Regions from separate parts of the Streptomyces sp. NPDC033845 genome, predicted to be linked through region 1. Evidence: riboswitches for the same ligand, from Rfam matches in the RefSeq annotation. Region 1 holds a riboswitch; the other holds the start of a gene.

Evidence for each region. Region 1 has a riboswitch for glycine ahead of gcvT (glycine cleavage system aminomethyltransferase GcvT). Riboswitches for the same ligand answer to the same signal wherever they lie in the genome.
Region 2: it holds a riboswitch for glycine, as region 1 does, so the genes downstream of both, gcvP (aminomethyl-transferring glycine dehydrogenase) here and gcvT (glycine cleavage system aminomethyltransferase GcvT) in region 1, are expected to answer to the same signal.

What each region holds. Positions count from the first base shown of each region.
Region 1 is NZ_JBVIRI010000003.1:85,368-88,766, forward strand. It holds gene ACZ50K_RS07430 (enhanced serine sensitivity protein SseB) at 1-232, opposite strand, end outside; gene ACZ50K_RS07435 (AAA family ATPase) at 353-970, opposite strand; glycine riboswitch at 1,320-1,425, shown strand; gene gcvT (glycine cleavage system aminomethyltransferase GcvT) at 1,612-2,727, shown strand; gene gcvH (glycine cleavage system protein GcvH) at 2,807-3,184, shown strand; gene glyA (serine hydroxymethyltransferase) at 3,220-3,399, shown strand, end outside.
Region 2 is NZ_JBVIRI010000002.1:9,319-12,717, reverse strand. It holds gene gcvP (aminomethyl-transferring glycine dehydrogenase) at 1-1,667, opposite strand, end outside; glycine riboswitch at 1,863-1,961, opposite strand; gene ACZ50K_RS04175 (PRC-barrel domain-containing protein) at 2,083-2,457, shown strand; gene ACZ50K_RS04170 (DNA polymerase IV) at 2,487-3,399, opposite strand, start outside.

The DNA of each region.
Region 1 (3,399 bases):
CGCAGGCCAGGAACTGGGCCTCGGAGCTGTAGACCGGGACGTAGGCGTCGCCGCCGATCTCCATGGTGGGCAGCCGGAGGGAGGCGCTGTCGGGGGCGCCGCCCTCGGGCAGCGGGACCCAGAGCTCGCTGCGGGCCAGTGTCCGGAGGATGCGGCCGCCGGCCTCGGGGTGGCCGAGGAAGGCGCCGAGCACCCGCTCCAGCTCGTTGGCGGGCCAGCCGTTGCCCTGCATCTCGCACGTCTCCTTAGGTGTTCTGCGCCGCGTGTCCGCGCGCTGCGCCGCGTTTCCGCGCGTCCGCGATCTCCGCGCGCGTGTCCGCGTACCCGCGTCCGCGCCCGAGCGTAGTGGGGGCTATCGGCCGAAGGTGATCCGGGTCAGCCGGTTGGCGGCGGGCCGGTCCAGCAGGGTGGCCGTGGTGCAGCCGGCCGGGAGCCGCCCGGCCTCGGCCCCGCGCAGCAGCCGGGTCACGGCGGCCCGGTGCCGGGCGAAGGCGTAGGCCGAGACCCCGCGGCCGCGGGCCGCCTGCCCGGACAGGGCCTCCGCCGGGCTGGCGTCCAGCAGCAGCAGGTGCAGGGCCCGGCCGCGGCGGCGGGCGGCGCGGGCCAGCAGGCCGCGGACCCAGCTCTGGGTGCCGCAGTCGTGGACCACCACCGAGCGGCCGGACCGCAGGGCCCGCGCCAGCCCGGCGTAGTGCGCCACCCGGACCAGCGGGCGGTAGACGGCGTACGGCAGCCGGGCGGGCATCATCGCCTCCCAGCGCTCGCGGACGTCCTGGGAGTCGATCCCGCCGTCCTCGACGGTCCGCTTGATCAGGGTGCTCTTGCCGCCGCCGGGCAGGCCGGAGACCACCACGACGTCCCCGTCGGCGAACCGCAGCTCCGCCGGAGGGCGGCCGCCGCCGCGCAGGTCGCGCACGTATCCGGGGACGGCGCCCTCGACGGCGGCCGCCGCGCCCGCCAAGCCCGCCACGGCCGGCCGGAGCGCCTCGGGGCCGCGCGCGCCCGGCTGCGCCGGGACCGCCGCCACCGCCGCAGCCGGTCCCCCGACCCCGCCGCGTCCGCCCAATCCGCTCAGCCCGCCCAGCCCGCTCGATCCATCAGGTCCGTCCGGTCTCCGCACAGTGATCGCCTCCCCCGCCTCGGGTCACCAGGACCCTTCCCACCGAGTGTAAAGAGACGGTAATCCGGTGGACATGGTTCCGGTCCGGGACGGGCCGGAACCACCGTCCGACCGGTCGGCTTTCGGGCCCGCCCGCCCATCTGCCCCCGGGCCGTGCAATGATGTGCGCCATCTGGACACCAACTGCATACCGGCCGCTTGAATCCGCGCGGGAGAGTCCCGGAAGCCGTCGCCGTGCGACGGACCGGGCGCCGAAGGAGCAAGAACTCCCTTGAATCTCTCAGGCCCCGTACCGCGTGGATGAGGCAGATCTGAAAAGCGAGCCGCCCGCGGCGGCTCCACCCAAGGTGCAAGCCGAGATCCGTTCCCCACACCGGCATGATCCGTCATGTTCAGGAACTCTCGGCGAACCTCTCAGGTTCCGATGACAGATGGGGAGGATCGTCCTCGCCATGCCTTTGTCGACGCCCTGGGACCTGGGAGCCGTACCCATGAGCAATGCCCCCCGCCTGACCGCCCTCGATGCGCTGCACCGCTCGCTCGGTGCGACCATGACCGACTTCGCGGGCTGGGACATGCCGCTGCGCTACGGCAGCGAGCGCGACGAGCACAACGCCGTCCGCACCCGGGCCGGTCTGTTCGACCTGTCCCACATGGGCGAGATCACCCTGACCGGCCCGGAGGCCGTGAAGGTCCTCGACTACGCGCTGGTCGGCAACATCTCCACGGTCGGCGTCGGCCGCGCCCGCTACACGCACATCTGCGTGGAGGACGGCGGCATCCTCGACGACCTGATCGTCTACCGCCTCGGCGAGACCGAGTTCATGGTGGTGGCGAACGCCTCCAACGCCCAGGTGGTGCTGGACGCGATCACCGAGCGCGCCGCCGGGTTCGACGCCGAGGTCCGCGACGACCGCGACGCGTACGCGCTGATCGCGGTGCAGGGCCCGGAGTCCCCCGGCATCCTGAAGTCGCTGACCGACGCCGATCTGGACGGTCTGAAGTACTACGCCGGGCTGCCCGGCACGGTGGCCGGGGTGCCCGCGCTGATCGCCCGCACCGGCTACACCGGCGAGGACGGCTTCGAGCTGTTCGTGAAGCCGGAGCACGCCGTGGAGCTGTGGCAGGCGCTGACCGAGGCCGGTCAGGGCGTGGGCCTGGTGCCGGCGGGCCTGTCCTGCCGCGACACCCTGCGCCTGGAGGCGGGCATGCCGCTGTACGGGCACGAGCTGACCACCGACCTGACGCCGTTCGACGCGGGTCTGGGCCGGGTCGTGAAGTTCGAGAAGGAGGGCGACTTCGTGGGCCGGGCCGCCCTGGAGGCCGCCGCCGAGCGGGCCGCCTCGCAGGCCCCCCGCAAGCTGGTCGGCCTGATCGCCGAGGGCCGCCGGGTGCCGCGCGCCGGGTTCCCCGTGGTGGCCGACGGCAAGGTCATCGGCGAGGTCACCTCCGGTGCGCCCTCCCCCACCCTGGGCAAGCCGATCGCCATGGCGTACGTGGACGCCTCGCACGCCGCGCCCGGCACCTCCGGCGTCGGCGTGGACATTCGCGGTACCCATGAGCCGTACGAGGTCGTGGCGCTGCCGTTCTACAAGCGGCAGAAGTGACGGTTCCCCGTACCGGGACCCGTCTCACCATTCAAGACCAACGTTCATCCGCACTCGCCCCATCCAGGAGAATCAGGCCATGAGCAACCCCACGCAGCTGCGATACACCAAGGAACACGAGTGGGTCACCGCGGTCGACGCGGACGGCGTCGCCACGGTCGGCATCACCGAGTTCGCGGCCAACGCGCTCGGTGACGTCGTCTTCGCCCAGCTGCCCGAGGTGGGTGACACCGTCACCGCCGGGGAGACCTGCGGCGAGCTGGAGTCGACCAAGTCGGTCAGCGACCTGTACGCCCCCGTGACCGGTGAGATCGTCGAGGCCAACCAGGACGTCGTGGACGACCCCGCGCTGGTCAACACCGCCCCGTTCGAGGGTGGCTGGCTGTTCAAGGTGAAGATCACGGACGAGCCGGCCGACCTGCTCTCCGCCGACGAGTACACCGACTTCGCGGGCTGAGCCACCGGCCGGTCGTACGAGACCTAGGGAACCTGATGTCTGTACTGAACACCCCTCTGCACGAGCTCGACCCGGACGTCGCCGCCGCCGTCGACGCCGAACTCGTGCGCCAGCAGTCGACCCTGGAAATGATCGCCTCGGAGAACTTCGCTCCGGTGGCCGTCATGGAGGCCCAGGGTTCGGTCCTGACCAACAAGTACGCCGAGGGCTACCCG
Region 2 (3,399 bases), on a different contig from region 1:
CGTTCCTCCAGCTCGGTGATCAGCGTGGCGTAGCCCTGGGCCTGCTCGATGGGGGCGAACGGGTGCAGCTGGCCGAACTCGGGCCAGGTGACCGACTCCATCTCGGTGGTCGCGTTGAGCTTCATGGTGCAGGAGCCCAGCGGGATCATGCCGCGGTCCAGCGCGTAGTCCTTGTCCGAGAGCTTGCGCAGGTAGCGCAGCATCGCGGTCTCGGAGCGGTGCTGGTGGAAGACCGGGTGGGTCAGGTACGCGTCCGAGCGCAGCAGGCCCTCGGGCAGCGCGTCGGCGGTGGCGGCGTCCAGGGCCTCCACGTCGCCGGTCACCCCGAAGGCGCCCCAGACCGCGGCCAGGTCGGCGCGGCTGGTGGTCTCGTCACAGGCGGCGGAGACCTGGTCGGCGTCCACCTGGAACAGATTGACCCCGGCCTCGCGGGCGGCGGCGACGACCTCGGCGGCCTTGCCGGGCACCTTGGCGGTGATCGTGTCGAAGAAGGAGCCGTGCACCAGCTCGACCCCGCCGGCGGTCAGACCGGCGGCCAGCACCGAGGCGTAGCGGTGGGTGCGGTGGGCGATCGTCTTCAGGCCCTCGGGGCCGTGGTAGACGGCGTACATGCCGGCCATGACGGCGAGCAGCACCTGCGCGGTGCAGATGTTGCTGGTGGCCTTCTCGCGGCGGATGTGCTGCTCGCGGGTCTGCAGGGCCAGCCGGTAGGCCTTGTTGCCGTCGGCGTCCACGGAGACGCCGACCAGGCGGCCGGGCAGCGAGCGGGCGTGCTGCTGCTGGACGGCCATGTAGCCGGCGTGCGGACCGCCGAAGCCCATCGGGACGCCGAAGCGCTGGGTGGTGCCGACGGCGATGTCGGCGCCGAGGGAGCCGGGGGAGGCCAGCAGGGTGAGGGCCAGCAGGTCGGCGGCGACGGTGACGATGGCGCCGATGCCGTGCGCCTGGTCGATGACGGCCTTGATGTCGCGGACCGCGCCGGAGGCGCCCGGGTACTGGAGGACCACGCCGAAGACGCCGCGCTCGGCGATCTCGGCCGGGATGCCCTCGGACAGGTCGGCGACCACGACCTCGATGCCGAGGGGCTCGGCGCGGGTCTCGATCACCGCGATGGTCTGCGGCAGGGTGTCGGCGTCGACCAGGAAGACCCCGCCCTTGACCTTGCCCACGCGGCGGGCCAGGGTCATCGCCTCGGCGGCCGCGGTGCCCTCGTCGAGCAGGGAGGCGCCGGAGGTGGGCAGCCCGGTCAGCTCGGCGACCACGGTCTGGAAGTTCAGCAGGGCTTCGAGGCGGCCCTGGGAGATCTCCGGCTGGTAGGGCGTGTAGGCCGTGTACCAGGCCGGGTTCTCCATGACGTTGCGCAGGATCACCGGCGGGGTGAAGGTCCCGTAGTAGCCGAGACCGATCATGGAGGAGAGCACCTGGTTGCGGTCCGCGAGCGAGCGCAGCTCGGCCAGCACCTCGGCCTCGGTCCGGGCCGAGGGCAGGTTCAGGGCTTCGGCGCTCTTGATCACATCCGGTACCGCGGCGGCGGTCAGCTCATCGAGGGAGCCGTAGCCGACCTGGGCGAGCATCTTGGCCTGCGCCTCGGCGTCCGGGCCGATGTGACGCTGCTCGAAGGGGATGCCACGCTCCAGCTGGGAGAGCGGAATGCGGTTGGCGGTCATGTACGGAGGCCTCCTGGTCTGCACGACCTGATTGGGCGCCACTGAGGACGCCCGGACGGCCTCCCCCTCTGTCATCTCAACCTGAGAGCTTCGCCGGCTCGCCCGGGGTTCTCCCGGGTCGGACGACTTTCACCGTCGGTGAGGACGAGTGCCGGCACTGCGGTCCCGACGCCCAGCCCTGCTTTCCAGAGTGGCCTCGTCCGTGCGGTACGTCTGCCTGAGAGATTCCGGGGAGGATTTGCTCCTTCGGCGCCTCCGTCGTGCTCGCTCGGAGGACTCTCCCGCACAGGGTCAGCAGCCGTCACCCAGCCTACCAGCGAGGATCCGGGGCCTTCCGGCCTCCCTCGACTGGCCCTCCCCCCGGAAATGCACTTTCGTTGTGCTTACGGAGGAGTTGCGACCATTTGGAGGGACCGTGCAGACCGACATCGATCCGCGCAGCCTGATCGGCCGCAAGGCGTTCGACCGGAACGGCGTGAAGATCGGCACCGTAGACGAGGTGTATCTGGACGATGCCACCGGAATCCCCGAGTGGGCGGCGGTGCGCACGGGTCTGTTCGGGCGGGACGCCTTCGTCCCGCTGGAGCCGAGTGAGCTGGTCAACGACGCCTTGCGGGTGCCGTTCGAACGCTCGTTGATCAAGGACGCCCCGGACTTCGGGGTCGGCCGCCACCTCTCCCCGGAACAGGAGCTCCAGCTCTACCACCACTACGGACTGGACGTGGCCCTGCCCAGCGACTTCCGGCAGGACTTCGGCCGGCTGGCGGGCGAGGAGGACCCGGCCGGCTGAACCGGCCCTGATCCGCGCCCTGTGTCAGGTCAGGGCGGGTCGACGGGCTCGCGCAGCGGGAGCGGTTCGGCGGGCTCCAGCTCCGGGTCCTCGACCCGGAAGGTCCGCACCCGCCCGGGCGCCGACCAGGGCTGTTCGAACCGCACGGTGACCCGGCCCACCCCGCTGCCCTGGACCCACCCCGCCCCGTACAGCGCGTGCCGTACGTCACTTCCGGCCGCCCAGTGCCGCTCCTGCGGGGCTTCGGGCTCCGGCTCGGCGCCCGGCCCGGCAGGCTCCTGCGGTACGGGTTCCGGCTCCCCCGGGGCGGCGGGCACCCCGTCCGGCCCAGTGGCCCCGCTCTGCGCGAAGAGGTCCTCCTGGGTGTAGTCCGCGAGCCCCGACACCCCGACCCCCAGCAGCCGCACCCCGCCGGTGGTGTCCACCCCGGCCAGCAGCCGGTCGGCCGCCTCCCGGACCACGGCCGGGTCGTCCGTGGGCCCGCGCAGCGTCTCCGAGCGGGTCAGCGTGGAGAAGTCGTAGCGCCGGACCTTCAGCACGATGGTCCGGCCGGAGTGCCCCGAACCGCGCAGCCGCCCCACACAGCGGTCGGCCAGCCGCTGGACCTCGGTCCGGATCCGGACCCGGTCGTGCAGGTCCACGTCGAAGGTGTCCTCCACGGACACCGATTTGGCGTCCCGCTCGGCGACCACGGCCCGGTCGTCCAGCCCCAGGGCCATCCGGTGCAGGGCGACCCCGTGCGAGCGGCCCAGCATCCGTACCAGCTCGTCCTCGCCGGCCTCGGCGAGCTCCCCCACCGTGGTGATCCCGGCCCGCCGCAGGTGCTCCCCGGTGGCCGGACCCACCCCGGGCAGGGTGCGCACCGGCATGGGGGCGAGGAGTTCCCGCTCGGTGCCCGGCTCGATCAGCAGCAGCCCGTCCGGCTTGGCCTCCTCGGAGGCC